DNA from 2 places in the Bradyrhizobium sp. Kon58 genome. Region 2 is predicted to be linked to the other one. Evidence: predicted binding sites of a transcription regulator. Region 2 holds the regulator's gene; the other holds the start of a gene.
What was found. The regulator HrcA, encoded in region 2, represses chaperone genes, less so after heat shock. The targets are predictions, from matches to a motif close to GTTAGCACTCNCNNNNNGNGAGTGCTAAC.
Positions count from the first base shown of each region.

Region 1 (15,904 bases), on a different contig from region 2:
CGGACAATTCTAGGAGGGTTTTAGGGGCGGTCATGCGGGTCGGGCCTTCCTGGGGAATATCGGATGGCGCGACAGTAGCGCGGCGGCAGCCTGCCAATGTGCAGGACTATTGCAGCATATGGCTGCAAATTTGCAGGAGCCGGTGGCACCTGCTAGGCTCATCGCATGAACTGGGACGATCTGCGCATCATCGCCGCGGTCAGGGACGAGGGCACCTATGCCGGCGCCAGCGCGCGGCTGCGCATCGACGAGACCACGGTCGGCCGCAGGCTTGCACGCATCCAGCGCGATCTCGGCGTGCCGCTGTTCGATGCGGTGGACGGCCAGCGCCGGCCGACGCGCCATTGCGAGGCGGTGCTGGCGCATGTCGAGGCGATGGCCGCTCATGCCGCCGAGATCGGTCGCGTCGGCGAGAGTCTGGCGGGCCCGGTGGGACGCCTGCGTATCGCCTCCACCAACACGGTCGCCGAGGAGGTTCTGTCGCCGCGCGCGAGCGACTTCCTGCACGCCAATCCCGGCCTGACGCTGCAATTCCTCACCTCGAGCGAGAACGTCAAGTTCTCGCGCTGGGAAGCCGATCTCGCGATCCGTCTGCGTAAACCCGACAAGGGTGACTTCACGATCTCCAGGCTCGGTGACGTCAAGCTCTATTATTTCGAGCCTGTTACGACCGAGGGCGAGCCGGTGCTGTGCGCCTATCCGGACGAACTCGGTGCCATTCCCGAGATGCAATTCCTGCGTATGAAGCAAGCCCACGCGCGCTGCGTCACCGACAACGTTCGCGTCATCCGTAACCTGATCCGCGCGCATCAGGCCGCGGGCGTGTTGCCGGAGCACGTCTGCGCCGATTTGCTCGGCGATCGCCGCCTGCGCGCCACACTGCTGCCCGGGCGCCGCGACGTCTGGCTGCTGGTGCAGAACCATCTCAAGCGCGATCCGGCGACGCGGCTCACCATCGAGTGGATCCGCCGCTGCTTCAGCGATCTCGCGCGCGGCTGATTGCGGCGTGAACGCGATCCGTGCGCGGCGCGACCAAGTTATGGGATTGCGTGCGCGCGAAGGTTGCGTAATCTCGTGACGACCACGGGCTTGATCAGGGCAGCGCATGACCACTCTTCAGGAAACCATCCACCCGCAGGCCAAAGTGCGGGAATGGAAGGCGATCGTCATCCTGATCCTCCTGATTCCGGTGCTGTGGTCGCCGCCGTTCCTGTTTCGCATCTTCCTGTTCCAGCCGTTCAACATCCCATCCGGCTCGATGACGCCGACGCTGGTCGTCGGCGATTACGTCTTTGCCGCAAAATATGCCTATGGCTACGGCCGCTATTCGTTTCCCTTCGCGCCGTTGTGGATCTCCGGGCGTGTCCGGGCCGCCGAGCCCGAGCATGGCGACGTCGTCGTATTCCGGACGCCAAAGGACACCTCGGTCGACTATGTCAAGCGCGTGGTCGGGCTGCCCGCTGATCGCATCCAGATGCGGCAGGGGCAACTCATCCTCAACGACCGCCCGGTGACGCGCGTCGCCCTGAAGGCGGTGGTTGCCGGCTCCACCTGCGGCGTGGACGATGGTGCGAAGGCCAAACGCTGGCGCGAGACGCTGCCGAACGGCGCGTCCTACGTCACGCAAGACTGCGTCGACAACGGCTACTACGACAACACCGACGTCTACACCGTGCCGCCCGGCCATTTCTTCGTGCTCGGTGATAACAGAGACAACTCGAGCGACAGCCGCGTGATGTCGTCGATCGGATTCGTGCCGATGGACAATCTGGTCGGCAAGGTGACGCGGATATTCTGGTCGCTCGACCAACAGGGCGAGCCGCACATGGAGCGGCTGGGAAAGGTGTGGTGAGGCCCACCGTCATTCCGGGGGCAGTGCGCGGCGCCTGCATGAACTAGCGATCCCCCAAAAACAAAAACCCCGGCATCGCTGCCGGGGTTTCGCATTTTGTCGTTTGCCGGAATGGCTGGATCAGAAATCCATGCCGCCCATGCCGCCGCCCGGGGGCATCGCGGGACCGGCGCCGCCCTTCTTGGGCAGCTCGGCGACCATGGCTTCCGTGGTGATCAAGAGAGCCGCAACCGAGGCTGCGTTCTGGATCGCGGTACGGACCACCTTGGTCGGGTCGATGATGCCCTTCTTGACGAGATCGACATATTCGCCGGTCTGGGAGTCGAAGCCGTAGGCGTACGACTTGTTCTCGAGGACCTTGCCGACGATCACGGAGCCGTCTTCACCGGCGTTGATCGCGATCTGGCGAGCGGGCGCGGAGAGCGCCTTGCGCACGATCTCGACGCCGGTCTTCTGGTCGTCGTTCTTGGTGCGCAGGCCCTTGAGCTGCTCGGAGGCACGGAGCAGGGCGACGCCGCCGCCCGGGACGATGCCTTCTTCAACAGCCGCGCGGGTCGCATGCATCGCGTCATCAACGCGATCCTTGCGCTCCTTCACCTCGACCTCGGTCGCGCCGCCAACGCGGATCACCGCGACGCCGCCTGCGAGCTTGGCCAGACGCTCCTGGAGCTTCTCACGGTCGTAGTCCGAGGTGGTTTCCTCGATCTGCGCCTTGATCTGGGCCACGCGCGCTTCGATGTCGGCCTTCTTGCCGGCGCCGTTGACGATCGTGGTGTTCTCCTTGTCGATCATCACCTTCTTGGCGCGACCGAGCATGTTGAGCGTCACGTTCTCGAGCTTGATGCCGAGATCTTCCGAGATCGCCTGGCCGCCGGTCAGGATCGCGATGTCCTGCAGCATGGCCTTGCGGCGATCGCCGAAGCCCGGAGCCTTGACGGCCGCGACCTTCAGGCCGCCACGCAGACGGTTCACGACCAGGGTCGCAAGCGCTTCGCCTTCGACGTCCTCGGCGACGATGACCAGCGGCTTGCCAGTCTGCACCACGGCCTCGAGCAGCGGCAGCAGCTCGTTCAGCGAGGAGAGCTTCTTCTCGTTGATGAGGATGTAGGCGTCGTCCATCTCAACGCGCATCTTGTCGGCGTTGGTGACGAAGTAGGGCGAGATGTAGCCGCGGTCGAACTGCATGCCCTCGACGACGTCGAGCTCGGTCTCGAGCGACTTGGCTTCCTCGACGGTGATGACACCCTCGTTGCCGACCTTCTTCATGGCGTCGGCGAGGAACTTGCCGATCTCCGCGTCACCGTTGGCCGAGATGGTGCCGACCTGGGCGATCTCGTCGTTCGAGGTGACCTTCTTGGAGTTCTTGACGAGGTCCGCAACGACGGCTTCGACCGCGAGGTCGATACCGCGCTTGAGGTCCATCGGGTTCATGCCGGCGGCAACCGACTTGGCGCCTTCGCGCACGATCGCCTGGGCCAGCACGGTGGCGGTGGTGGTGCCGTCGCCGGCCGCGTCAGCGGACTTCGAAGCGACTTCGCGCACCATCTGCGCGCCCATGTTCTCGAACTTGTCCTCGAGCTCGATCTCCTTGGCGACGGTGACGCCGTCCTTGGTGATGCGGGGAGCGCCGAACGACTTGTCGAGCACGACGTTGCGGCCCTTCGGACCGAGCGTGACCTTCACCGCGTTGGCGAGAATGTCGACGCCGCGAAGCATCTTGTCGCGCGCATCGACCGAGAATTTAACTTCTTTTGCTGCCATCTGGATTTTTTCCTTAGGTGTTTAGCTGGATAAGAGAGGGGCTCTTAGGCCGCCTTCTTCTTGGAAGCGGGGACGTCGAGGACGCCCATGATGTCGCTTTCCTTCATGATCAGCAGATCGACGTTGTCGATCTTGACCTCAGTGCCGGACCACTTGCCGAACAGCACGCGGTCGCCGACCTTCAGGTCGATCGGGATCAGCTTGCCTGCCTCGTCGCGGCCACCCGGGCCCACGGCGACGATCTCGCCCTGCGAGGGCTTTTCCTTGGCCGTGTCGGGAATGATGATGCCGCCAGCGGTCTTCTCTTCTGCGTCGATGCGCTTGACCACGACGCGGTCGTGAAGCGGACGGAATTTCATGCAGTTCTCCTAAGCTTTTGCACGAGTTGGGAATTTTGGGTTGTTAGCAGTCTGCGCCCGCGAGTGCTAGCACAGGCACAGCTCAGATAAGGCAGGATTTTGGCGGGAGCAAGGGCTTGTAGCAGATAAATAGCACTCGGAAGCGCCGCCTGCCAAAATCTCTTTCCATCGTTAATCGCGCTCGGCGCCCGTATTAGCACGGAGCGACATCTGCTGCTAACGCATTGAATTTCAACAGCTTGTTAAACTTTTGGGCTTGAGATGGATTGTCAGTTTGCGTCACATTTCACTCATGTGAGCGCATCTCCACCGGGTGGCTCGTAGGGCGCGTACCGGAAAGCCACCCCTTGAATATGCGCTCCTGCAAAGGAGGTTGGCATGGTCTCGCGAGTTGGGGTTGTTTCCGACGACTTCCGGAAACAGGTGCTGGGTTACGGGCTGACGACGGCCGAAATTCTCTACCGGATGCCGGATCATCGCTCGCTGCTCCAGACCTATGTCTGGCAGAACTACGACATGTTTCCGAAATTTCCGGCGCTGACGGATTTCCTGGCGTTCTGGCAGAAGAAGCTCGACGGTCCGCTATTCTCGGTCACGGTCGCGCATTCCAAGCTGATCAAGCCGGCCGAGCTGCGCGCGGTCGACGGCGTATTCCGGCTGCATTGAAGGCAAGCGCGGTGCTGGAGGGTGGGTTAGCGTCAGCGTAACCCACCATGCTTCCACGCTTGCGGAGCGAAGTGGCGGGTTACGCTGACGCTAACCCATCCTACGATTTCGCATTCCGTGCTAACCTCTCCCCCACAACAACAGGGGAGACCGCCATGGCCAAGAAAGCAAAATCGCGTAGCGCATCGCAGGCGGCGGTGAGGAAGCGAAGCGGGGCCAAACCCGCAGCACGATCCACGGCGCGCAAGGCGGTGAAGGCGAAAGCCCCCACGACAACGGCAAAGTCATCCGTCAAGAAACCGACGCGACCCAAGCAGCGCATCGCGATCAGCCATCACCGCGAGGAAGACTTCAAGGCCGACGGTCTGCGCACCTACGCGAAATATCGCGATCTCGGCATCGCCGCCGCGAGCCACGGGCTGGCGCAAGCGCACGTGATCCGGCTGCAAGGCCCCTGCAATCCGGACGAGGTGTCGAAGCTGCACTTCCACGACGTCGAATTCCAGATGGTGTACGTGCTCAAGGGCTGGGTGAAGACCTATATGGACGGAGAGGGCGAGACGCTGATGAAAGAAGGCAGCGCCTGGACCCAGCCGCCGAAGATCAAGCACATGATCCTGGACTATTCGGACGACGTCGAGCTGCTGGAGGTGATCCTGCCGGCGGAGTTCAGGACGGTGGAGTTGAAGGCGTAGGCGAAGCGGAGATCAGCCGCCATCCTTGCAATAGCGTTTCCACATCGCGCGATAGGCATCGTCCACCGCTTGCGCGTATGAGACGGGGTTGCCGGCGGCCGCAGCCCTGATCTGTCCGGGCAGTTCGCGGCGCAACTTATCGAGCTCGCCGATCTGTGCCCCACGGCTCGCTGCGATCTCGACATAGGCCTCATCGCTTTCCGCGACCCAGTCCGGCAGGCCCAGTGCGGCGAGGATGGAGCCGGCAGCACGGCTCGGCAGACTGTGACCGAGCTTCGCCACTACCGGCACGCCCATCTGCAAGGCTTCCCACGTGCTGACGCCGCCATTCTGCGGGAATGGGTCGAGGCCAATATCGACGCGATTGAACGCTGCCAGATGCTCGTCTCGCGACGTGGCTCCGAGCAGATCGACGCGTTCGGCCGGCAACCGGCCAGCTGCAAACCGCACCAGCAGATTGTCGCGGACCAGCTGAGCGTCCAGCGCAGTATCCTTGATCAGCAGTCGCGAACCCGGCACCCGCTCGAGAATCCTGGACCAGACGTCCACCGCCTCGTTCGAAATCTTGCTGATGCGGTTGAAGACACCGAATGTGATGAAGCCGTTCGCAATCGCCGGCGTCGGCGCCCGCGCAATCCCGGCCGGCAGCGGCGCCAGCGTCACAAAGCACGGCAGGTCAACGACGGTCTCCGCAAACAGATGCCGAACCGCGGCAGGAATCGCGACCGGGTCCGAGAATAGATAATCGATCGTTGGCAGCCCGGTGCCGGTGCCGTGGCCCCAGCCATGCACTTGAACTGGTGCCGGCTGGCGCGCAAACACACCGAGGCGGTTTCCGCTGGTATGGCCGGACAGATCGATCAGAATATCGACGCTATCGGCGCGGATCTGGGCGGCGAGCCGATCGTCGGACCATTGCGAGGCGTCGCGCCAGCGATCGGCGATCCCCTGAAATTCGCGGGTCGTCGCATCCGTTTTCGGTGAACAAGCGTAGCACACGATCTCGAACTGTGCCCGGTCATGGTGCTGCAGGACCGGCTTGAAAATGAACGCCGCCGAATGTGCATGGAAATCCGACGAGACATAACCCAGCACCAGACGGCGATCCGGATCGCGGCTGTTGTCATGCGGTCCCGCCGCTGCTGAGGCGATCTTCGCACCGATCTGCTCCCACCATACACGTCGCGCTTGCTGATGCTGCGCAACGCTGGCGTCGGCCACAAAATCGAGGGTGAATATCTTGCTGGAGATCGTGCTCTGATCCGGCTCGATGTCGAGAGCTCTGTCGAAACTGGCGAGCGCTTCGTCGACCCGGCCAAGCGCCGCGAGACATTGGCCGAGCAGGCTGTGGGCCTGAGAGAAGCCGGGATCGGCCGCGAGAGCCTTCTCGCAATCGGACAATGCTTCGGCAACTTGCCGGGTCAGGAGCAAGATGCTGGCCCGCCAGAGCCATCCATTCGCGTCGTCGGGTGCCAGGGCGATTGCGCGATTGCAATCCGCCATGGCTTCGTCGAATCGCTGAAGCTCCCGCAATGCAACGGCGCGGCTCGACAGCGCCGAGGCATAGTCAGGCTTGATCGATAACGCGCGGTTTAAGCTTGCGACAGCCTCGTCATAGGCGCGCAGACGGCAGAGCGCCCAACCCCGGCCGTTATGGGCTTCGGAAAGTTTTCCGTCGATTGCGAGCGCCTTGTCGTAGCTCTCGAGCGCTTCCTGGTAGAGTTCAAGGGCCGCGCTCGCGTTACCGAGATTAGACAGGGCCAAGGCGTAGTTGGGTCGGAGGGCGAGGGCCTTTCGATAGCTCTCGCGGGCCTCATTGTGACGTTTTAGCCCGTTGAGCGCGACGCCCAGGCTCATATGAGCTTCGGCAGATCGCGGATCCACGGCCACCGCTCGGCTCAGCAGAACTTGCGCCTGCTGATAGTTTTTGGCTTCAGCCTCCAAAGCGCCCAGCAAATGAAGCGCGATGAATTGGTTGGGCGCGAGTTCCAGGAGTTCGCGATAGGCCGCCTTTGCCTCGCGCAGAAGTCCCGCTTTGTGCAGCTGGAGGGCGCGCGCGAGCAACGGCCCGACCTCGGCTTTTTGTCGTTTCTGAAGCCGGGACTTTTGAAATGCACGCTGGCCGACGCTGTCGCTCATGAATCAATTCCACGCGAATCTCCTGACGAGATTAACATGGAAGGATTGTCGCGATTGCGCTGCGGTCCGTCGGAGCTACGAGGGCGCCAGCCTCACACAAGCCTCGCCGCGGATCGACCCGCTACCGCTCGAGATAGCCCAATTCCGTGCTCATGACCTTGCGAGCATATTCGCTGAAGGCATCGATCAACCGGGCGCGCGCGGCATAAGGTGGATAGAGCAGTGCGATCGTAACGGGGACAGCCGGGTTGAAGGGGCGCGTGGTCAGAGCCGCGCCGGAGCTTTCGTCATGCGCGGCAATCGGGTTGATAATGCTGATGCCGAGGCCCGCGGCGACCAGGGCGCAGACCGATGCGCCCAGATCGGTCTCCGCAACAATGCGGCGCGTGACGCCGGCCTGCGCGAAGATCGTATCGATGCGATCGTAGAGTGGACTCCCCGTGGCGAAGGAGATGAAGGCTTCGTCGGCAAAATCGGCAGGGCGCAGCGTCTTCTTCTGCGCAAGACGATGCGCCTTCGGCATGATCGCGACGCAACGGGTCTTGAGCACCGGCTCGACATGCACCCCCGCAACCTCGCCGTAGAGCATTGCCAATCCGGTATCGCAAAGCCCGGAACTGACCCAGTCGTGCACGGCGCTCGCCGTGCCGGATCGGATCGAGATCATCACATGCGGATAGTCCACCTTGAAGCGTGCCGCGATGCGTGTCAGCAGGCCGCCGGCCAGGCGCGGCATCGCCGCAACGCTTAACCGACCCATGCCGAACGAGCGGATGCTGGCTGCGCTGGCCTCCAGTCCCGCCAGGCCGATGAAAGTCTTCTCGACCTCCTGGAAAAAGCGCGATCCATCCACCGTCGGGCGGAGGCGGCCGCCACTGCGGTCGAACAGCGGGAATTGTGTGATCGCCTCCAGCTGTCCGATCAGGCGGCTGATCTGGGGCTGCGAGGTATGCATGCGCTGAGCCGCCTGCGTCATCGATCCCGTCACGAAGACCGCCCGAAAAGCCTCCACATGCTTCAGGCCCATGCGTCTGGTGGCCATATCAAATCCGTATAGGAGAGTATGAAACTGGAATTTCATCAGATCGGGCTTTTGGACGATAGTCCAGAGCACGGAGCTGTTCGCACGGAGCTGTCCTGGGGTTGCTCACCCACCGTGGACGGCGTCACCAGCATTCGCGACAAGAGGGGACATATGAAAGCGACGATGATCAAGGCACTGGCCGCGGCGACCGTCGCTGGTGTTCTTCTTTCCAGCGAGGCCATGGCCCAGGGCGCGGGCAGGCTGGACAAGATCCGTGAGAGCGGCTCGATCACATTGGGGTACCCCGAGACCTCGGTGCCCTTCGCCTATCTCGACGGCAACCAGAAGCCGATCGGTTACACCGTGGAAATCTGTGAACAGGTGGTGCAGGCGATCAAGACGGCCCTCAAGCTTCCCAAGCTCGAGGTTCGCTACAACCCCATAACCTCGGCGACACGTATTCAGCTGCTTGCCAACGGCACGATCGATCTCGAATGCGGCAACACGACCAACAATGTCGAGCGGCATAAACTCGTTGCCTTTGCTCCCACCACCTTCGTTGCGCAGGTCGTCCTCGTCGCGCGCAAGGATGGCGGGGTCGATGTCAACGACCCGGCTTCGTTTCGCGGCAAGGCCATCGCCGCCCAGGCCGGCGGCCAGACTTTCAAGGTGATTACGCTGATCAACGCCAAGGAAAATCTCAGCATCACGGTGGTGCCGGCCAAGGACACCGCCGAGACCTTCTTGTTGGTGTCGACGGGCCGGGTGGCCGGCACCGCCAACGATGACGGTCTTGCCTATGCCACGGTCGCCTCGTCCAGAACCCCGGATGACTTCCTGATCGGCAGCAAGAGCCTCGAGACGGCGCCCTATGGTATCGTCCAACCCAAGGATGATCCTGCTTTCAAGAAGATGGTCGATGATGCCGTGATCGACCTGATGAAGAGCGGGCAGATTGCGGCGCTCTACGACAAATATTTCAATTCACCAATTCCACCGCATGGCCTCAACCTGAAATTCCCGATGAGCGCCGCCCTCAAGCGGGCGCTGGCCAACCCGACCGATTCCGGCGACCCGGCAGTCTACGAATGACGCGACAAGCGCTCTAGAGGTCTCGCAATGGCACATCAACACGACACGAGTCCGGCGGGCGCCGGGTTGCCACCTATCGACCTGCGCAGCGATACCGTCACCAAGCCGACCGAGGCGATGTATGCCCGCATGGCCTCCGCGCCGCTCGGCGATGACGGGCTGGACGGTGACCCCACGGTGCAGGAGCTGGAGGGCGTCGCGGCTGCGGCGTTGGGCAAGGATGCCGGCCTGTTTGTGCCGAGCTGCACCATGGCCAATCTGCTGGCGACGCTGGCGCAGTCGCAGCGCAGCGAACAGATCGTGCTGGAATCGAATGCCCATATGTACACCTCGGAACGAGGGGCGGCGACGTTTACGGGGCAGTTCTACCTCGCCATTGCCGGCACCGCCGGCGCAATGGATCTGAATTTGCTGGAGGACGCCCTGCAGGGCGAAGGACTCAAGCTCGGGACCGCTCTTGTCGCAATGGAAACCTCGCACAACAACGCGAGCGGCGCCGTATTGCCGCTGGATCATATGCAGGCCGTGCACGCCATGGCCTCGGCCCGCGGTGTCCCGGTGCATCTCGACGGCGCGCGGCTGTTCAACGCCGCCGTCGCCCTTGAAACGGCGCCGGCCGAAATTGCGAGACATTGCGACACGGTTTCTCTGTGTTTGTCGAAGGGCCTCAGCGCACCCGCCGGTGCCGTGCTCGCCGGGCCACGCACAGTGATCGACAGCAGCCGCAGGTTTCGCCGCATGCTGGGAGGCACGCAGCGTCAGATCGGCGTCCTGGCCGCGGCCGGCCTGGAGGCGGTTCAGGTCATGGGGACGCGTCTGGCGGAGGATCACCGGCGCGCGCGAGCGCTGAGTGATGCGTTGAACGGGATGCATCCAAAGATCAGCGCGACAATCCCGCAGACGAATATCGTGCAGGTTGATGTCTCTCTCTCCGGGCGCGACAGCGCCGTGTGGTCGGGGGCTCTCGAAAGGGCAGGCCTGAGGGCGAGGCCCTGGGGCAGGCGTCGATTGCGTTGCGTGACCCATCGCCATATCGATGATGCGGATATTGATCGCGCGGTCATGGCATTTCGCACCGTGGCTGGAGCGTTGGCTTAGAGCGGGCTTACTCAGCACTCCCACGATCAGCCGATCGTTAGAAGGCGCCCGATCCGTGAAACCGGGCAGTTACCAATCGGATGGTTTCAGCCGTCCGCAGGGCGGGCGGTAACCAGTCGAAAATACCTCTCGCGTCAACTCAAGGCTGTGAAAATGCGGGAAATGTTTTCATGGCGACCAACACTTTTGGCCGACGCGGCGTCGTAGGGCCTTCTCCAAGAGGATCATTTCAACCCGCACCGTTTCAACCCGTCGCCGCACCGATCGCTCCCCGGCCCCTGCCCAGTGAGGGGGCGCTTTTGGGCGACAACAAGCTTCTGGCCGATATCCCTTTCCTCACCATCGGCCTGATTTTCTGTCTGCTCCTGATCTACGCTCTGCAACGCAGTCTCGCCATGGACATTGGGCTGGACGGCTCGCTCGATGTCCGTTCGCTGATCGCTCAGGGCGCGTCCGGCTACGATCTGGTTGTCGGAAGGAACGAGTGGTGGCGGATCGGCCTTGCGCCGCTTCTGCATGGTAGCAATGGGCACCTCATAGGCAACTGCGTTGCGCTGTTCATCGTCGGCGTCAGGCTGGAGAGCCTGATCGGTCGTGGCTGGTTTTCGCTGATCTTCGTCGCCAGTGCAGTGGCCGGGGAGGCCGGCTCGCTTCTGGGCAATGGCCCCGGCACGGTGAGCGTCGGTGCGTCCGGCGCCATTACCGGGCTCATCGCGGCGCTGTTCGTCGCGAGCTTCGAGCCAGAGGCGGACGCCGAGCAAACAATGTCGAGACTGAAGACGTCGCTCTTCTTTGGTGTTCCCGCTCTGCTGCCGCTCGCCTTTGGAGCCTCCGGCAATGTCAACTATTTTGCCCATGCAGGTGGTGCGCTGGCCGGCGGTGCGCTTGCCATCGTGCCGTGGCTCGCCTTCTGGTCCTATGACAGCCTGCCGCGGAGCACCGGCATGGTGTTGCTCGGAGGATTCGTCGGATCTCTGATCTGCGCCGGCTTCGCCGCCGCTCATTATTCGTCCTACATGGCTGATGCCGTGCAGTATATCCGCGCATCGGAAGTGCCGCCGAACGCTGGCGAGATGACGAGCCGGTCTTCAGATCTCGTCACCCGCTATCCGAAAGACCCGCGGGCTCATCTGTTCCGTGCGGTCTTCTTCCTTGAAAAAGCGAACCTCAGTGCCGCTGAAACAGAAGCGCGAACTGCCATGTCGCTCGCCGCTTCGGATGTGGCGGGTGGACCGGTGCGCATCGGGGCGCAGGGCTTGATGGCGGTGTTGCTGTGGGCGCAGGGACGAAACAGTGAGGCGAAGGCCATGGCGGTCGAGCCGTGCCGTGCCAAGCTGCCTGAGGTGCGGCGTATATTGCAGAAGTCGAAGTTGTGCGGTCGACCGGAGTGACGAGCGGAGAGAGCTAGCTCAACACCCCCACCACTGCTCCCATCAGACACGTCGTCAGCGTTCCCGACACGATCGACTTCAGCCCGAGCGCGTTGATTTCCTCGCGCCGCTCCGGCGCCATCACGCCGAGACCGCCGATCATGATGCCGAGGCTGGCGAAATTGGCGAAGCCGCACATCGCATACAGCATGATCAGGCGCGAGCGCGGATCGAGCGTGCCGGGCGGCAGCTTCGAGAAGTCGACATAGGCGATCAGCTCGTTCAGCACGGTTTTCGTGCCCATCAGGCTGCCGGCGGTGATCGCCTGCTCCCACGGCAATCCCATCAGCCAGCATACCGGCGCCATCACGAGGCCGAGCAGGCGCTGCAACGAGATCGCAGCGCCGCCGATATCCGGCAGCAGGCTGAGAATGGCGTTGACGAGATAGACCAGCGCCACCAGTACCAGCAACATGGCGACAATGTTGATCAGCAGCTCGATCCCTGCGCCGGTCCCTTTCACGATCGCGTCCATGGTGCCGGAGACCTCCATCTCGGGATATTCCAACGCGCCGCCGGTGTGCTTGGCGGATGTCTCCGGCACCATGATGAGGCTGACCAGGATCGCGGCCGGCGCGCCCAGCACCGAGGCGATGACGAAATGCGCGGCTGCGTCGGGAATGAGGGGAGCAAGGAGCGTCGCGTACAGCACCAGCACCGTGCCGGCGATGCCGGCCATGCCGCCGGTCATCACCAGGAACAACTCGCTGCGGGTCATCTGCGCGAGATAAGGCCGCACGAACAGCGGCGCCTCGACCATGCCGAGAAAGATGTTGGCGGCGGTCGAGAGCCCGACCGCGCCGCCGACGCCGAGCGTCCGCTCCAGCAGCCAGGCCATGCCGCGCACGATCGGCGGCAGCACGCGCCAATAGAACAAGAGCGTCGTCAGCACGCTCATGACCAGCACGATCGGCAGCGCCTGAAACGCCAGGACGAAATCGGCCCCCGGTGCTTTCAGGTCGAAGGGCAGGGGACCGCCGCCGACATAGCCGAACACGAAGGAGGAGCCGGCGCGCGAGGCCGCCGAGATCGCGCCCACGGCGTCGTTGATGGCACCGAAGGCGCGCGCGACGACAGGCACCTTCAGGAGAACGATCGCGGTGACGAAAGTGGCGACGAGGCCGATCGCCGCCTGGCGCAGCGAGGCCGCGCGGCGATTCTCGCTCAGGACCAAGGCGATCAACAGCAATGCGAAAATGCCGAGTGCCGATTGCAGCCGCAGCATGATGTCCCCAAACCCCGATGATTATGGCCACCCCTGCGTTGCAAACGCAATGCCGGGAGATTGTCGGAGCGTCCCGCTGTTGACAAGCAGGTCCGCGTCAGCCACGCGGAGCACGTCGACACAGGAGCCGATAGTCCGAGCGTGACCGAAGAGGCGAAGCCAGACCAGCCAATATCGGGAAACCCGCCGGTCAGCGCCCGCGCGCTCCTCTCCCATCGCGCCTTCCTGTTCTTTCTGCTCTCGCGCAGCCTGTCGCGTTTCTCCAGCCAGATCGCCGCGGTCGCGATCGGCTGGCAAATCTACGATCTCACCGGCTCGGCCTTCGACCTCGGCATGGTCGGCCTCGTGCAATTCCTGCCCACGGCGCTGCTGGTGTTCGTCGCCGGCCATGCCGCCGACCGCTACGAGCGCAAGCGCGTGGTCCAGCTCTGCCAGCTCGTCGAAGCCGCGACGGCGCTCTATCTCGGTGTCATCACCTATCTCGGCTTGGTCAGCGAAGTTCAGATTTTCGTGGCCACCTTCGTGCTCGGCATTGCCGGCGCCTTCGAAAGTCCGACCACTGCCGCACTGCTGCCGGCGATTGCGCCGCAGGGCTCGCTCCAGCGCGCCACCGCCGTCTCCAGCGGCGCGGCGCAGGTCGCGACCATTACAGGTCCGGCGCTCGGCGGTTTTGCCTACGCGGTCGCACCGCATCTCGCCTACACCGTGATGGTGCTGTTCTGGATCTTCGGGATGATTTTGACCGGATTCATCCGGCCGCGCCCGCAGGCGATCGCCAAGGATATCGCGGGCGCCGACAATATCTTCGCCGGCGTCCGCTTCATCCGCAGCAATCCCGCGATCCTCGGCACCATCTCGCTCGATCTGTTCGCGGTGCTGTTCGGCGGCGTCACCGCGCTTCTGCCGATCTATGCCCGCGACATCCTCCAGACTGGTCCGATGGGGCTCGGGATCCTGCGCGCCGCCCCCGCGGTCGGCGCGCTGCTGATGACCATGGTGCTGGCCCGTCACGCCATTTCGCGGCGTGTGGGCCTGCGCATGTTTCAGGCCGTGATCGTGTTCGGCGTCGCAACGATCGTGTTCGCTTTGTCGTCCTGGATGTGGCTGTCGGTGCTCGCGCTCGCCGTTCTCGGCGCGGCTGATACGATCAGCGTCGTGATCCGCTTCTCGCTGGTGCAGCTCGCGACCCCCGACGAGATGCGCGGCCGGGTCGGTGCGGTGAACTTCCTCTTCATCAACGCCTCGAACCAGCTCGGCCAGTTCGAGAGCGGGGTGGCTGCCGCACTGTTTGGTGCCATGCCGGCAGCCGTGCTGGGCGGCGTCTGCACGGTCGCGGTGGCGCTGTTGTGGATGAAGCTGTTCCCGAGCCTGCGGCAGGTGGAGAGTTTGGAGTAAGGGACTCTTCGCCTCTCCCCGCTTGCGAGCAGAGGCCGGAATTCGCGCGTAGCGCGGATTCCGGGTGAGGGGGACTCTTCGCGAGCCTGATTGCTACCGTGATTTGCTGAAACAGCCCCTCACCCCAACCCTCTCCCCGTAAGAACGGAGAGAGGGAGAAGGAGAGAGCTTCGCGCGCAATGAGGACTGCGGAAATACCGTAGATAAATCAATGAGGCGCCTACTGTGCATGGGGTTGTTTTCGCGTTTTTTTGTTCAGCCCCGTCCCACGAACGGCATCTTGGTTGCCATGACCGTCATGGTCAGCACGTTGGCATCGAGCGGCAGGCCGGCCATGTAGGCGACGGCATCGCCGACCGCTTTCGCATCCATGCGCGGCTCCTGCTTCGACGTGCCATCGGGCTGCAGCACGCCGGGGCCGTTGACCATGCGGTCGGTCATGGGCGTTGCGGCGTTGCCGATGTCGACCTGCCCGACCGCGATGTCGTACATGCGGCCATCGAGGTTGGAGGCCTTGGTGAGGCCCGTGATGGCGTGCTTGGTTGAGGTATAGGCGGCCGAGAACGGCCGCGGCGCATGCGCCGAGATCGAGCCGTTGTTGATGATGCGGCCGCCACGGGGGGTCTGGTCCTTCATGATGCGGAAGGCGTGCTGGGTGCACAGGAACGGGCCGGTGAGGTTGGTGTTCACCACCGCCTGCCACTGCTCGAGGCTGAGATCCTCGAAATTCACCGGCGGCGCGCCCATGCCGGCATTGTTGAAGAGCACGTCGAGCCGGCCATAGGTTGCCTTGACCTTGTCGAACAGCGCGGCGATCGAGTCCGGCTTGGTCATGTCGGCGGTGACGCAGAGGCTCTTTCCGGCGGGCCCGAGCTTGGCCGTCTCCTCGAGCATGTCGGGCCGGCGCCCGACCAGCACCACGGTGAAGCCTGTGTTCATTAGCGCCAGTGACGCCGCGCGCCCGACTCCAGTGCCGGCGCCCGTCACCACTGCGATCTTTTTCGCTTCACTCATCGTTTCCTGCCTTTTCTCTTGATCTGTCAGGTTTTGGATTCTTTTTCGTTCTTGTAGGGCGGCCGCGGAATGTTCTGATGCGCGGCGCGCAAGGCCGCCGACCAGCGCGAGCGCAAATCGTGGAAATAGGGCTCGCCGGCCTCGATGCGGTGGT
Region 1 covers NZ_JBVVOT010000002.1:310,414-326,317, reverse strand. The annotation lists gene AC0L20_RS05350 (cysteine hydrolase family protein) at 1-34, opposite strand, end outside; gene AC0L20_RS05345 (LysR family transcriptional regulator) at 166-999, shown strand; gene lepB (signal peptidase I) at 1,106-1,852, shown strand; gene groL (chaperonin GroEL) at 1,973-3,613, opposite strand; gene AC0L20_RS05330 (co-chaperone GroES) at 3,658-3,972, opposite strand; gene AC0L20_RS05325 (usg protein) at 4,351-4,638, shown strand; gene AC0L20_RS05320 (cupin domain-containing protein) at 4,794-5,333, shown strand; gene AC0L20_RS05315 (O-linked N-acetylglucosamine transferase, SPINDLY family protein) at 5,346-7,472, opposite strand; gene AC0L20_RS05310 (LysR substrate-binding domain-containing protein) at 7,594-8,514, opposite strand; gene AC0L20_RS05305 (amino acid ABC transporter substrate-binding protein) at 8,668-9,588, shown strand; gene AC0L20_RS05300 (threonine aldolase family protein) at 9,616-10,686, shown strand; gene AC0L20_RS05295 (rhomboid family intramembrane serine protease) at 10,857-12,077, shown strand; gene AC0L20_RS05290 (NupC/NupG family nucleoside CNT transporter) at 12,091-13,341, opposite strand; gene AC0L20_RS05285 (MFS transporter) at 13,483-14,736, shown strand; gene AC0L20_RS05280 (SDR family oxidoreductase) at 14,992-15,750, opposite strand; gene AC0L20_RS05275 (proteasome-type protease) at 15,777-15,904, opposite strand, start outside.
Region 1: AC0L20_RS05330 (co-chaperone GroES) is a predicted target of HrcA. The motif match lies at 4,015-4,043, and genes of this name have one in related genera.

Region 2 (15,904 bases):
GCGAACTCGCCGTTGATCAGGATGATGCGCTTGTCGCCGTGCTTCACCTCGGGGATGAACTGCTGGATCACCCAGGCTTCCTTGAATGTCACCGAGAACATGTCGAACAGCGAGCCGAAATTCATGTCCTGCGGCATCACGCGGAACACCGCCGCGCCGCCATGGCCGTGCAGCGGCTTCATGACGACGGCGCCGTGCTTGTCGCGAAACGCGTTGATCTCGTCGAGGTCGCGCGAGATCAGCGTCGGCGGCATCAGCTGCGGGAAGTTCATCACGAACAGCTTTTCCGGCGCGTTGCGCACCGAGGCGGGATCGTTGACGACGAGTGTCTTCGGATGGATGCGTTCGAGCAGATGCGTCGAGGTGATATAGGCGAGGTCGAACGGCGGATCCTGGCGCAGCAGCACCACGTCAAAACCGTTGAGCGCCTCGCGCCTGGGCTCGCCCAGGGTGAAATGGTTGCCGGGCTCGTCGCGCACGGTGAGCAGCTGGACGGGAGCGACGATCTCCTCGCCGACCATCGAGAGCTTGTCGGGCGTGTAATAGGACAGGCCGTGGCCGCGCTTCTGCGCCTCCAGGAGCAGCGCAAAGGTGGAATCGCCCTTGATGTTGATGCGGGCGATGGGGTCCATCTGGACGGCGACGTTCAGTTTCATGGTCTGCCTTTCAGGTCGAGGCGTCGAATGCCGCCAACACATGGCGTGGAAGTGACCGCGGCGCAATCAGCATGGCATCGAATCGCATTTCGAATTCCGCATGCTCGGGATGCGCGACGAGCCAGCCTTGTGCGGCGTCGATGATGCGCTGCTGCTGGCGCGGTGTCACGGCGAAGGCGGCATCGTCCAGCGTCGCGCGCGCCTTGACCTCGACGAAGGCGATCAAATTGCGGCGGCGCGCCACGATGTCGATCTCGCCATGCGGCGTGCGGAAGCGCTTGGCGAGGATGCGGTAGCCCTTGGCCATGAGATAGGCCGCGGCGCGGCTTTCCGCGGAGATGCCGGTGCGGAAGGCGGCGACGCGCTCGGGCGAGGGTTCCGGCGGGGCCTCAGTCTTCGCCATCGCCGCCCCGCAGATCTTTGGCAAGCTCGAGCGCGCGGGCATAGACCTCGCGGCGCGGCCGGCCCGAGAGCGCGACCGCATGCGCCACCGCATCCTTGACGCTGTTCGCGGCGAGCTGCTCGCGCAGGACGTGGTCGAGCGCATCCGATGTCAGCATCTCGGCATCCGCCGCAGGTGGAGCGATCACCAGCACGAATTCGCCGCGCGTCTCCAGCGTGTCGGCACCAAGCGCCAGCTCACGCAGCGTCGCGCGCGAAATCTGCTCGTGCAGTTTCGTCAGCTCGCGGCAGATTGCGGCTTCGCGGGTCCCCATGATCTCGGCGAGCTCGGCGAGCGTGTCCTGCACGCGATTGCCGGAGTCGAACATCACCAGCGTCGCATCGATGCGCGCAAGCTCAGTCAGGCGCGATCGGCGCGCGGCCGATTTCGCCGGCAGGAAGCCTTCGAAGAAGAAGCGGTCGGTCGGCAGCGCTGCGACCGACAGCGCTGCCAGCACCGAGGACGGGCCGGGCAGCGCGTAGACCGCGTGGCCGGCGGCGCAGACCTCGCGCACCAGCTTGTAGCCGGGGTCCGAGATCAGCGGCGTGCCGGCGTCCGACACCAGCGCGATCGAGCCGCCCTGCGAAAGCCGCTCCAGGATTTTTGGACGGGCCGCTTCCGCGTTGTGCTCGTGATACTGCTTGAGCTGCGCGGAGATGTCGTAGCGCTCGGTCAAACGCCGCGTGATCCGGGTGTCCTCGCAGGCGATGACATCGACCCCGGCGAGGGTCTGCAGCGCCCGCAGCGTGATGTCGCCGAGATTGCCGATGGGGGTCGCGACCAAATGCAGGCCCGGCGCGGCCTTTGGCGCCGCAAGCCGATGGGCGTCGATGGCGAAACCGCGCGAGGCGGGCTCCGTGATCTCGGGTGTATTTATCGGGGACGGCTTTGCGCGCATAATCAGACGAACTTAGGCATGATCCCCGGGACTGGGAACCGGTCCCCGGAAAAAGATCGTGCCTGGGCGAGGCAAGGGGCAAGGAAGGACTGGAATGTGATCCATTCGGCATCACATTCCCCAGGGAATGAAGCGTCAGCGCCATATTCGCGGCGGAAACGCCGCCTTGATGCTGGGTGATGGACGGCGGACAGCTAGCCAGAACTTGAGAGGAAGCCGCGTTAAGCGGGCATTATCCTTTTGTTTGAGTTAACTATTTGCCGACAATATGCCTGAATCCATGGCCGGTGTCGTGGAAAGAATGTCGTGACCGGCTGGCGACGGTCGGTCAGAAGAGAAACTGTCATGACGGGCCCACGTGATCCCAGATCTCCCTTTTCGGAGGAGTCTCCCGTTCAGGGGCCCCTGATATCGGGGGCGACCCGGCGGAGCGCGCTCGGCTTGTTGCTCGGCACGCCCCTGCTGTCGGCCTGCGCCGGCGTGCAGCAGAGCCTCAGCCAGTTCTCCAATCCGTTCAGCAGTTCCTCTCCGCCTCCGGCCCAGCCGGCCGGCCCGCCACAGCAGGCGACGACCGCCGGCACCGGCGGGGTGAAGGTTGCCGTGATCCTGCCGCTCTCGGCATCCGGCAATGCCGGCCTCGCCGCGCAGTCGATGCGCAATGCCGCCGAGATGGCGCTGGCCGAGTTCCAGAATCCCAACATCCAGCTCCTGATCAAGGACGACAATGGCAGCCCGCAGGGCGCGCAGGCGAGTGCGCAGCAGGCGGTCGACGAGGGCGCCGAGATCATCCTGGGGCCGCTGTTCGCGCAGTCGGTGCCTGCGGTGGCGCAAATCGCGCGCACGCGTGGCATCCCGGTGATGGCGTTCTCGACCGATTCCAGCATCGCCGGCCGCGGTGTCTATCTGCTGAGCTTCCTGCCGGAGTCCGACGTCAACCGCATCGTCGAATATTCCGGCAGCATCGGAAAGCGCTCCGTCGCCGTTCTGGTGCCGGACAATGCTTATGGCAACGTGGTCGAGGCCGCGGTGAAGGCGGCGGTGCCGCGCCGCGGCGGGCGCATCGTCGCGTTCGAGAAATACGGCGCCGATCGCGCCACGCCGGCCCGGACCGTGGCGCAGCAGCTCGGCAGCGCCGATGCGCTGTTCATCGCCGATGATGGCGACGCCGTCGTCTCGGTCGCCGATGCGATGAGCGCGGCGGGTGCGAATTTGCGCAATATCCAGCTGCTCGGCACCGGCCTGTGGGACAGTCCGCGCGTCTATGCCAGCCCAAGCTTGCAAGGCGGGCTCTACGCCGCGCCGGACCCGGCCGGCTTCCGCGCCTTCTCCGGCCGCTATCGCACCAAATACGGCGCCGAGCCCGTGCGCACCGCAACGCTCGCCTATGACGCCGTCGCCCTGGTTGCCGCGCTGGCGCGAACGCAGGGCACCACGCGCTTCTCGTCCGACGTGCTCACCAATCCTTCCGGATTCGCCGGCATCGACGGCCTGTTCCGCTTCCGCGCCGACGGCACCAACGAGCGCGGCCTCGCGGTGATGAAGGTCACGACCGGCGGCGGCGTGGCCGTGGCGGGCTCGCCGAAGAGTTTTGGGGCTTGATCACTTCGTAGCCCGGATGGAGCGGAGCGCAATCCGGGTTCTGTCCGCGTGGCGAGACCGTCCCGGATTGCGCTGCGCTCCATCCGGGCTACGAGATCTCGCTACGCCGCGAGATCGGCGACCACCGCGTCCAGCACCGGAAAGCCGCTGCTGGTCACGCGCAGGCGTCCGGTTGCATCCACCGTGATCGCGCCTTCTTCGCGCAGCAGCGTGATGCGCTTGGGATCGAGCGAGCGGCCTGACAGCGCGCGGTAGCGCTCGGGGTCGATGCCCTCGACGAGGCGCAACCCCATCAGCAAAAATTCGTCGGCGCGTTCTTCGCTGTTGAGGAGATCATCGGTGACGACGCCGTGGCCGTTGGTCTCGACCCGCATCACCCAGGCTTCGGGACGCTTCTCGGTGGCGGTCGCGTGCCTGATACCGTCGATGTCGAGCCGGCCATGGGCACCGGGGCCGATGCCGGCATATTCCTCGCCGCGCCAGTAGACCAGATTGTGCCGGCACTCGGCGCCGCGCCGCGCGTGATTTGAAATCTCGTAGGCGGGCAGGCCGAGCCTGTCGCAGGTCTCCTGCGTGACGTCGTAGAGCGCGCGTGCGACCGCTTCATCCGGCGTCTTCAGCTTGCCGGCCTGATGCAGGCCGAAGAACGGCGTGCCTTCTTCGATCGTCAATTGATAGAGCGACAGATGCTCGGCCGCCTCGCCGATCGCGAGACGCAATTCATCGGCCCACATCGCCGGCGTCTGGTCGGGACGGGCGTAGATCAGGTCGAACGAATAACGGTCGAACGAGCGGCGCGCGATAGCGACGGCATCGAGTGCCTCGCGCGCGCTGTGCATGCGGCCGAGCGCTTTCAGCGAGGCATCGTCGAGCGCCTGCACGCCGAGCGAGACGCGATTGACGCCGGCGGCGCGATAACCGGCAAAGCGCGTGGCTTCGACACTGGTCGGGTTTGCCTCCAGCGTGACTTCGACGTCTTTCGCCACGGTCCAGTGCTTGCCGATGGCGTCGAGCACAGCGCCGACGGTTGCAGGCTGCATGAGCGAGGGTGTGCCGCCGCCGAGAAAGATCGAGGTGACTTCGCGGCCGGGCGCGCGCTCGGCGGTCGCAGCGATCTCGCGCGCGAAAGCCGACGCAAAGCGCGCCTCGTCGATCGCGGCGTGGCGGACATGGCTGTTGAAGTCGCAATAGGGGCACTTCGACAGGCAGAACGGCCAGTGCACGTAGACGCCGAAGGCTTCGGATTCTTGTTTTGACGCGTTTTCCTGGCGCGAACCGGTATCCACTTCGCTCGAAAACGCTCTAGCGCGGCTCAAGGCAGATCTCCGCCAGTTTCACGAAGGCGCGGGCACGGTGCGACAGGCCGAGACCGAGCGGCGGCAGGCCGTGCTTCTCGAGGCTCTCCATCTCGCCGAAGGTGCGGCTGTGGCCGTCGGGCAAAAACATCGGGTCGTAGCCGAAGCCGGCGGTGCCGCGCGGCGGCCACACCAGCGTGCCGTCGACGCGCGCCTCGACCTGTTCGAGATGATCGTCGGGCCATGCAACGCAGAGCGCGGAAACGAAATGCGCCTTGCGCTTGGCAGGCGTCGTTGCGCCGCGCTCCTGCAACAGCCGTTCGATCTGCGCCATTGCCGCGGCAAAATCCTTGTTCGGGCCGGCCCAGCGCGCCGAGTAGATGCCGGGCGCGCCGTCGAGCGCGTCGACCACGATGCCGGAATCATCGGCGAAAGACGGCAGCTTTGTCGCCTGCGCTGCCGCGATCGCCTTGATCGCGGCGTTGCTGCGGAAATCGTTTCCGGTCTCGTCCGGCTCGGGAAGGCCGAGCTCGCCGGCCGAGACCGCATCGATGCCGTAAGGCGCGAGCAGCTCCTTCATCTCGGCGAGCTTGCCGGGATTATGGGTCGCGATGACCAGCTTTCCGGTGATTCGGCGATGCATCGGCCTATTGACTACGCTACCGCCAGTTTCTGCAAGTCCACCAGACGCGCCACGCCCTTGCGCGCCAGCGCCATCAGCGCGAGGAACTCGGCTTCGGTGAACGGCTCGCGTTCCGCGGTGCCCTGGACTTCGATGATGCGGCCATCGCCCGTCATGACGAAATTGGCGTCGGTATCGGCTTCGGAGTCCTCGGCATAGTCGAGGTCGAGCACGGGCGTGCCCTTGTAGATGCCGCAGGAGATCGCGGCGACGTTGTCGCGCAACACATTGGCTTTGACCATGTTGCGCGCCTTCATCCAGGTGATGCAATCGGCGAGGGCGACCCAGGCACCGGTGATCGAGGCCGTGCGGGTGCCGCCGTCGGCCTGGAGCACGTCGCAATCGACCGTGATCTGGCGCTCGCCGAGCGCTTCGAGATTGATGATGGTGCGAAGCGAGCGGCCGATCAGGCGCTGGATTTCGACGGTGCGGCCGCTCTGCTTTCCGGCGGAGGCCTCGCGGCGGGTGCGTTCCGACGTCGCGCGCGGCAGCATGCCGTATTCGGCGGTGACCCAGCCGCGGCCCTGGCCTTTGAGCCACGGCGGCAGGCGGTCTTCCAGCGTGGCGGTGACCAGCACGTGGGTGTCGCCGAATTTCACCAGGCACGAGCCTTCCGCATATTTGACCACGCCGCGCTCCAGCGTCACGGGGCGCAATTCGTCGGGCGCACGGCGGCTTGGCCGCATGGGAAATCCTCCAAAACTCTCGGAAAAGGGCTGTTGGCGGTGCTTGTAGGGGGGGTGAGGGTGGGCGGCAAGGGGGAAGATCGAGCCTTATTCACCCCCGATTTTCAATCCGCGAACGCCGCGCTTGTCAGAAGCCCCGGGGATAGACAAATTAGCTGTATCTGAGAGGAGTTACGGTCTGTGGCCCATCACGATCCGATCCATCTGATCGCGCCGCGCGCGGGCCTCGCCCAGCTCAACGAGCGTTCCCGCGACATCTTTCGTCAAATCGTCGAAAGCTACCTCGCGACCGGGGAGCCGGTGGGCTCGCGCAATATTTCGCGCCTGATCGCCATGCCGCTGTCGCCCGCTTCAGTCCGCAACGTCATGGCCGACCTGGAACAGCTCGGCCTGATCTACGCCCCGCACACCTCCGCCGGCCGGCTGCCGACGGAACTCGGCCTGCGCTTCTTCGTCGATGCCCTGATGCAGGTCGGCGACCTCAATGACAGTGAACGGCAGGCGATCCAGAGCCAGTTGACCTCCGTGGGCCACGCGCAATCGGTCGAGGCTGCGCTCGAGGAGGCATTGACGCGGCTTTCCGGCCTGACCCGTGCGGCCGCCGTCGTGCTGACGCCGAAATCCAATGCGCGGCTGAAACATATCGAATTCGTCCGCCTGGAACCGGAAAAGGCGTTGGTGATCCTGGTCGGCGAGGACGGGCAGGTCGAAAACCGCGTCTTGACGCTGCCGCCGGGAGTTCCATCCTCGGCGTTGACCGAAGCCGGCAACTTCCTCAATGCGCGGATCCGGGGCCGGACCCTGGCCGAGGCGCGGCTGGAGCTCGAGACCGCGCTCGGAGAGGCGCGCACCGAGCTCGATCAGTTGACGCATAAGGTGATCTCGGCCGGGATTGCCAGCTGGTCCGGCGGTGAGAACGAGGACCGGCAGCTCATCGTCCGCGGCCACGCCAATCTGCTCGAGGATTTGCATGCGCTAGAGGATCTCGAGCGCGTTCGCCTGCTGTTCGACGATCTCGAGACCAAGCGCGGCGTGATCGACCTGCTCGGCCGGGCCGAGACCGCGGAAGGCGTGCGGATCTTCATCGGCAGTGAGAACAAGCTGTTCTCGCTGTCGGGCTCGTCCACCATCATCTCGCCCTATCGGGATGCCGCCGGCCATATCGTCGGCGTTTTGGGCGTGATCGGGCCGACGCGGCTGAATTATGCCCGCGTGATCCCGACCGTGGACTACGCTGCCCGCATCGTCAGCCGGCTCCTGGGGGGCTGACCGGCGTCTCCCCCGATCACGGGCGCTTGATTTTCGGCGCCCGAAGCACGATATGCGGGCCAGAAACCCCCTGAGATGAATGCGAAAAGAGAGCCGATGACCGATCGAGACCGGCAACCCGAAGACACGAGTGCTGCGGCCGGCGAGCCCGTGGTGTCAAAACCCTACATCATGCCCGACGATCCCGAGCCCGGCTCGGTCGAGCTCCTGCAGAAGGAAGTCGCCGAGGCGCGCGACCGCATGCTGCGGACGCTGGCCGAGATGGAGAATCTGCGCAAGCGCACCGCCAAGGAGGTCGCTGACTCCAAGCTCTACGGCGTCACGGGCTTTGCCCGCGACGTGCTCGACATCGCCGACAACCTCCAGCGCGCGCTCGATGCCGTTCCGGCCGAAGCCCGTGCGGCGGCCGATGCCGGCCTCGCCTCGCTGATCGAGGGCGTCGAGCTGACCGAGCGCTCGCTGCTCAGCGCGCTGGAAAAACACGGCGTGAAGAAGTTCGACCCCCTGGGCCAGAAGTTCGACCCGAACTTCCAGCAGGCGATGTTCGAGGTGCCTGATGCATCGGTGCCCGCGGGCACCGTCGTGCAGGTCATGCAGGCCGGCTACACCATCGGCGAGCGGGTGCTGCGTCCTGCCTTGGTCGGTGTTGCCAAGGGCGGCGCCAAGGCCGCGCCCGCCAACAGCAACGAGCCGAACGGCGCGGCGAACTGATCGATCCTCATGGTGAGGAGGCGCGTCAGCGCCGTCTCGAACCATGCAGGCCGAACTGCTGCAGCGGGGCCTTCATCCTTCGAGACGCGCGCGAAAATGCGCGCTCCTCAGGATGAGGGATTGGCTGTTCTCGACGTTGCCTACGCGCTCGCCGCGATATCCGCAGACTGAATCCGCTTCACGCCGGCCTTGGCCATATCGGCCCAGGCTTTTGCGAGCGAACCCTGATTGTCGATGCCGCGGCAGGCGTCTTCCACCACATAGACCTCGAAGCCTGCCTTGCGCGCGTCGAGAGCGGTCCAGGCCACGCAGAAATCCGTCGCCAGCCCGACTACGAAGATGCGCTTGATCTTGCGCCCCTTCAGATAGCCGGCAAGGCCGGTCGAGGTCTTGCCGTCGGCTTCGAGAAAGGCCGAATAGCTGTCGACGTCCTTGTGAAAACCCTTGCGGATGATGAGCTCGGCGTGCGGGATCGCAAGGTCTTTCGACAGCGCGGCGCCATCGGTGCCCTGCACGCAATGGTCGGGCCACAGCACCTGGTTGCCGTAGGGAAGATCGACGGTCTCGAACGGCTTCTTGCCGGCGTGGACCGACGCGAAGGAAACATGGCCTTGCGTGTGCCAGTCTTGCGTCATCACCACGTTCGAAAACGCTTTCGAGATCTTGTTGATGACGGGCACCACCTGCTCGCCTTCCTTCACGGCAAGGCTGCCGCCGGGCAGGAAGCAATTCTGCACGTCGATCACGAGCAGCGCGGATGCATCGTCCGGCTTGATCGATGTGGCCGCCAGAATCGCAGTTGGCGCGAGCGCCACGAGCGCGCTCGTCCCGAGCGCCGCCAAGACTTGTCGCCGATCCAGCATCATTCGCCTCCCTCCAGGATGAACTCAACGGAAGGGGAGCCTAGTTCCGTTCGTATACGAACAGAAGCCCGAAAATGCAGCCGGCTTTGGCGAGTGGTTGGGCTGCTGACCGGATGAGTGTCGGACTAGCCTTTCGGCTGGATGCCGTCGCGGACCGCGCGGAAGCGGGTGAAGGCGGCCGGCCATTGCTCGCGCGGGGCGCTGGCGATGATGCGCAGCGAGGCGCCGCCGCTGCTGAAGCGGATCCATTGCACCACGGTCACCGGCGTCTTGTCCTTGCCGCTGACGCCGTCGATCCGGGTCTCGAAACCCTGCTGGCCGCTGATGCGGATCGGCTCGGACATGGTGACGCGCGACTCGCGCACGCCGGGAATCTGGAGCGCCGCCTCCTGGGCGAAGCGGGCGCGGTCGTCGGCGGCTTGCGGGGTGGCGCCAATCACGCCGAGGATGATGAACGGCTTCGATTCATAGCCGGAGCTCTCGTCGCCGTCGGCCAGGATGATGCTCGAGCCCGGCGCCAGCGTGCGAACGTCCTTGAAGTCGGCGAGATCGGTGATCTTGAACGGCATCAGCGCGATCTGCTCTTCGGCCGAGACCTGCTTGCGGGTGACGACGCTCGCAAACATCTGCCGCACCGCCTCGTCGGTGTAGATCTTGACCGCATTCTCCGGAATCTGCACCGCGACATAGCCGGAGAAGCCGGCGCCCGGCACGATCATCGAATAGCGCCGCACGGGGGTCTCGCCGGCCTTGCCGCTCTCGATCGTGAAATAGGCAAGACCCGCGGGCGTCTCGATCTTGTCCTGCTTGACGCCGTTGGCTCCGGCCGGATTGGAGTTGAAGGCGCTCACGACCTCGCCATAGGCCGCCGGCGGCAGTTCTGTGATCAGCACCTTGACGTTGCCGTCCTCGCTCTCGAAGCCGGGAAAGGTCTTGGCCGTGTTGAGACCGACCAATGGCACCATGCCGAGGCGCAAGCCGGGTGGGAAGACGGCGTCGGCAGCCAGAGCCGGAAGCGCAGAGGCAACGAGGAGGGCGAGCGCAGCAAGGGGGCGGATCAGCTTCATGGGCACTCTGATTGGTTCACATTGAGGCCGTTCGATGGTGGCCAGCCGGCCCCTTTTGTCGCGCGAGGCAGTCCGATGACGAGCCCGGCCGGCTGCCCGCCTTTTAGCGGGTTTGGACTTGCCGCAACAGGGCGGGGCGGAATGCGGTAGCCGATGCCGGCTGATCGCGGCACCTGTTAATAATTCCTCACCTGCAAGGGCGGTGCAGCCCGGATATGTTCTTCCAAAACCCAATGTTTTCACGGCCGAAACTTGCGTTCGGTCCTTGCGGGCACCTCCCCCCCTCCTATATGACCCCCAACCATCGCAATATCGCGAATGTTTGATCTTAGGGGGTTTCGGTTCGGGTGCCTTCTGGGCCCAGCCAGCCTGCCGCAAAAACAAGGATAGAGGACCATGGGAAAGGTCATCGGGATCGACCTCGGCACCACGAATTCGTGCGTCGCCGTAATGGATGGCAAGAACGCCAAAGTCATCGAGAATTCCGAAGGCATGCGCACGACGCCTTCGATCGTCGCCGTGACGGACGACGGTGAGCGCCTCGTCGGGCAGCCGGCCAAGCGCCAGGCCGTCACCAATCCCGAGCGCACGTTCTTCGCAGTGAAGCGCCTGATCGGCCGCCGCTACGACGACCCGATGGTCGAGAAGGACAAGAAGCTCGTTCCGTACAAGATCGTGAAGGCTTCCAACGGCGACGCCTGGGTCGAGGCCGACGGCCAGACCTACTCGCCCTCGCAGGTCTCGGCGTTCATCTTGCAGAAGATGAAGGAGACCGCGGAAGCCCATCTCGGCCAGAAGGTCGACCAGGCCGTCATCACCGTGCCCGCCTACTTCAACGACGCCCAGCGCCAGGCGACCAAGGACGCCGGCAAGATCGCGGGCCTTGAAGTGCTGCGCATCATCAACGAGCCGACCGCGGCGGCGCTCGCCTATGGCCTCGACAAGACCAAGACCGGCACGATCGCCGTGTACGATCTCGGCGGCGGCACGTTCGATATCTCGATTCTCGAAATCGGCGACGGCGTGTTCGAGGTGAAGTCGACCAACGGCGACACCTTCCTCGGCGGCGAAGACTTCGACATGCGCCTGGTCGGCTATCTGGCCGACGAATTCCAGAAGGAGCAGGGCATCAACCTGCGCAACGACAAGCTCGCGTTGCAGCGCCTGAAGGAAGCTGCTGAAAAGGCCAAGATCGAGCTGTCGTCGACGACGCAGACCGAAATCAACCTGCCCTTCATCACCGCGGACCAGACCGGCCCGAAGCATCTGACGATGAAGCTCACCCGCGCCAAGTTCGAGGCGCTGGTCGATGACCTCGTCCAAAAGACCGTCGAGCCCTGCCGCAAGGCGCTGAAGGATGCCGGCCTCACCGCCGCCGAGATCGGCGAAGTGGTGCTGGTCGGCGGCATGTCGCGCATGCCGAAGGTCCAGGAAGTCGTGAAGCAGCTGTTCGGCAAGGAGCCGCACAAGGGCGTCAACCCGGACGAAGTCGTGGCGATCGGCGCCGCGATCCAGGCCGGCGTGCTTCAGGGCGACGTCAAGGACGTGCTGCTGCTCGACGTGACCCCGCTGTCGCTGGGCATCGAAACGCTGGGCGGCGTGTTCACCCGCATCATCGACCGCAACACCACGATCCCGACCAAGAAGAGCCAGGTGTTCTCGACCGCCGAGGACAGCCAGAACGCGGTCACCATCCGCGTCTTCCAGGGCGAGCGTGAAATGGCGGCCGACAACAAGATGCTCGGTCAGTTCGACCTGATGGGCATTCCGCCGGCTCCGCGCGGCATGCCGCAGATCGAGGTGACCTTCGACATCGACGCCAACGGCATCGTCAACGTCTCGGCCAAGGACAAGGCCACGTCCAAGGAGCAGCAGATCCGCATCCAGGCCTCCGGCGGTCTGTCGGAAGCCGACATCGAGAAGATGGTCAAGGACGCCGAGGCCAATGCCGAGGCGGACAAGAAGCGCCGCGAGGCCGTGACTGCCAAGAACGACGCGGATGGACTGGTGCATTCGACCGAGAAGGCACTGGCCGAGCACGGTTCGAAGGTCGCAGAGACCGAGCGCCGCGCGATCGAGGATGCCGTCAGCGACCTCAAGGAAGCGCTGAAGGGCGACGATGCCGAAGCCATCAAGGCCAAGACCCAAACGCTGGCCCAGGCGTCGATGAAGCTCGGCGAGGCCATGTACAAGCAGCAGGCCGAGGCCGACGCCAAGAAGGATGCGGCCAAGGACGACGTCGTCGACGCGGAGTTCACCGAAGTCGACGACGACAAGAACAACAAGAAGTCCGCCTGAACCCCGCGAGGGTGATGATGCGGATGGCTTGGACCCCACACGCGCCAACGGCCTCCTCCCTCGCGGGGGAGGCCATCGTGTCGGGCTTGACGGGGCAAGAGTCTTTGAAAATCGGCTCTGTGAAAATCGGCCTCGTTACGATCGATCAATTCCCAGCCGTTATTCTGAATGCTGCCGTGCAATCCTCTGCCGCGAGGCGGAAGGCTGCCTATATCGTTGCATGGCGACGTTGCTTCGCTCCGACTTGAATCGCGATCGGATAGACCGAGCTCATCATGTCCACGTCCACCAAGCGCTGCTATTACGAAACCCTCGAAGTCGAACGCGATGCCGACGATTCCGTCCTGAAATCGTCGTTCCGCAAGCTGGCGATGAAGTTTCACCCCGACCGCAATCCCGGGGACGACACCAGCGAAGTCAAATTTAAGGAAATCAACGAGGCCTACGAGGTCCTGAAAGACAAGGACAAGCGCGCCGCCTATGACCGTTACGGCCATGCCGCGTTCGAGCAGGGCGGCGGTGGCGGCCCCGGTTTCGGCGCGGGCTTCGCCTCTTCCTTTTCCGACATTTTCGAAGATTTGTTCGGCATGGCCGGACAGCGCGGCGGCCGTGGCGGCCGCGAGCGCGGCGCCGACCTGCGCTACAACATGGAAATCACGCTCGAGGAAGCTTTTGGCGGCAAGACCGCGCAGATCGAGATCCCGGTCTCGGTCACCTGCGAAGCCTGCTCGGGCATCGGGGCCAAGGCCGGCACCAAGCCGAAGACCTGCTCGACCTGCGGCGGCGCCGGACGCGTACGGCAGTCGCAGGGCTTCTTCACCCTGGAGCGCACCTGCCCGGGCTGCCAGGGGCGCGGCCAGATGATCGAGGACGCCTGCCCGTCCTGCTCGGGTCAGGGGCGTGTCACCCGCGAGCGGAATCTGTCGGTCAACATTCCCCCTGGAGTCGAGGACGGCACCAGGATCAGGCTCGCCGGCGAGGGCGAGGCCGGGGTCCGCGGCGGCCCGCCTGGCGACCTCTACATCTTCCTGTCGCTGGCCCAGCACCAGTTCTTCCAGCGCGACGGCGCCGATCTGCATTGTCGTGTGCCGATCTCGATGGTGACGGCGGCGCTTGGCGGCGAGTTCGAGGTGCCGACCATCGAGAAGGGCAAGACCAAGGTGAAGGTCCCCGCGGGGACCCAGTCCAGCCGCCGATTCCGCATCGCATCAAAAGGCATGCCGGTGCTGCGCTCGCGCCAGATGGGCGACATGTATGTTCAGGTCGTGGTCGAGACCCCGCAAAATCTCACCAAGAAGCAGCAGGAATTGCTGGCCGAGTTCGAAAAACTCTCCTCCGGCAACACCCAGCCGGAATCCGAGGGTTTCTTCACCAAGGTCAAGGATTTCTTCGGTAATCGGGCAAGTTGACGCGTCTTGACCGTGCCGCCTTCGGCCTATACGTCTTTATGACCATTTTCTGACACGCCGCGGTCACGCGGTCCCGGCCGGTCCCGACATGCCATTGCCATCGTCCGCGCGTGCGTTGAAGAAGCCCCGTCTCGATGACGAGGTGCGTTTTCTCCGGTCATGGATTGAAAAGCCCCTCCACATGGGCGCGGTGATGCCGTCGGGCAAGCTGCTCGCCCGGACCATGGCCCATTACGTCGACGTCAATTCGGACGCACCGGTGGTCGAGCTCGGGCCCGGCACCGGCGCCATCACCTCGGCCCTGGTCGAGCGCGGCGTCGACCAGAAACGTCTCGTCCTCGTCGAATACAATCCAGGCTTCTGCGCCCTGCTGCGCGATCGCTACCCGCAGGCCAAGGTGGTGCAGGGCGATGCCTATCGCCTGCGCGACACGCTCTGGAACGTGCTGAGCGCGCCGGCCTCCGCGGTCGTCTCCGGCCTGCCGCTGGTCACAAAACCGATGCTGACGCGGCTGCGGCTCATCCGCGACGCCTTCACGGCCCTGGCGCCCGGTGCGCCCTTCGTCCAGTTCACCTATGCGGTGGTGCCGCCGATTCCGAAATCGCTGCCCGGCGTGTCCACAGAGGCCTCGGAACGGATCTGGATGAACCTTCCGCCGGCCCGCGTCTGGGTGTATCGCAAGGACTAATTCCGCCGGCATTCCTGTTTGCGTGGCGGGCTCGTTTCGCCGAACGCATGGAAGCGGATGTCCGCACCGAAAATCCTGATCATTCCCGGCTCACTGCGCACCGGCTCGCACAATGCGAAGCTGGCAGCGGTCGCCGCCTATGCATTCGACCAGGCCGGCGTCGACGTCACCCGCATCTCGCTCGCCGATTTTCCGCTGCCGATCTATGACGGCGACCTGCAGGCCAAATCCGGTGTGCCCAAGCACGCGATCAATCTCAAGCGCATGATCGGCGCGCATCATGGCGTGCTGATCGTCTCGCCCGAATACAATGCCTCGGTGCCGCCGCTGCTGAAGAACGCGATCGACTGGGTCAGTCGCGTGCACGAGCTGCACGAGCCGCGCGGCGAGGTGTTCCGCAACCGCGTCTTCGCGCTTGCCGGCGCCTCGCAGAGCCGGCTTGGCGCGGCTCGCGCGCTGCAGGCGCTTCGGCTGATCCTGACCTCCTGCCACGCCAATGTGATTGCCAGCCAGCTCACGCTCGCCTTTGCCGACCAGGCCTATGACGATATGGACAGGCTGAAGCACGAGGGCGATATCGCCGCGTTGAAGGAACTGGTGCGGCAGTTGATCGACATTTCCCAACGCATGATGTGAGGTGACATGACGCCAGCCGAGATCGCCCCGAAAGACCGCCTGATCGTCGCACTCGATCTGCCCGGCGTTGATGCCGCGGAAGCGATGGTCAACCGGCTCGGCGACAGCGTCACCTTCTACAAGATCGGCTATCGGCTGGCTTATGCCGGCGGCTTGCCGCTGGTCGGCAAGCTCGCCGACAAGGGCAAGAAGGTCTTTCTCGATCTCAAGCTGCACGACATCGGCAACACCGTGGCGCAGGGTGTCGACAGCATCACCAGGCTCGGCGCGACCTTCCTCACGGTGCACGCTTATCCGCAGACCATGAAGGGTGCCGTCGAAGGTCGCGGTAGCTCGAACCTGAAGATCCTCGCCGTCACTGTTCTGACGTCCTACAACGAGGACGATCTGCACGCGGCAGGCTTCCGGCTCGGCGTCTCCGAGCTCGTCGAAGCGCGCGCGCAGCAGGCGCAGGTGCTCGGCATCGACGGGCTGGTATCGTCGCCCGAGGAAGTCGGAGCCTTGCGCAAGATCGTCGGCCACCAGATGAGCCTCGTCACCCCCGGCATCCGGCCGGCGGGCGCGGCGAGCGGCGACCAGAAGCGCATCATGACGCCGGGCCGCGCGATTGCGGCCGGCGCGGACTTTCTCGTCGTCGGGCGGCCGGTGGTGGAAGCCGCTGACCCCAAGGCAATCGCTGAGGCCATTCAGGCGGAGATCGCGCAA
Region 2 covers NZ_JBVVOT010000004.1:45,635-61,538, forward strand. The annotation lists gene gshB (glutathione synthase) at 1-656, opposite strand, end outside; gene AC0L20_RS08965 (YraN family protein) at 667-1,059, opposite strand; gene rsmI (16S rRNA (cytidine(1402)-2'-O)-methyltransferase) at 1,046-1,996, opposite strand; gene AC0L20_RS08975 (penicillin-binding protein activator) at 2,342-3,595, shown strand; gene hemW (radical SAM family heme chaperone HemW) at 3,697-4,881, opposite strand; gene rdgB (RdgB/HAM1 family non-canonical purine NTP pyrophosphatase) at 4,898-5,533, opposite strand; gene rph (ribonuclease PH) at 5,545-6,258, opposite strand; gene hrcA (heat-inducible transcriptional repressor HrcA) at 6,439-7,527, shown strand; gene grpE (nucleotide exchange factor GrpE) at 7,624-8,238, shown strand; gene pncA (bifunctional nicotinamidase/pyrazinamidase) at 8,379-9,101, opposite strand; gene AC0L20_RS09010 (hypothetical protein) at 9,227-10,168, opposite strand; gene dnaK (molecular chaperone DnaK) at 10,565-12,466, shown strand; gene dnaJ (molecular chaperone DnaJ) at 12,742-13,875, shown strand; gene AC0L20_RS09025 (class I SAM-dependent methyltransferase) at 13,964-14,563, shown strand; gene AC0L20_RS09030 (NADPH-dependent FMN reductase) at 14,621-15,199, shown strand; gene pyrF (orotidine-5'-phosphate decarboxylase) at 15,206-15,904, shown strand, end outside.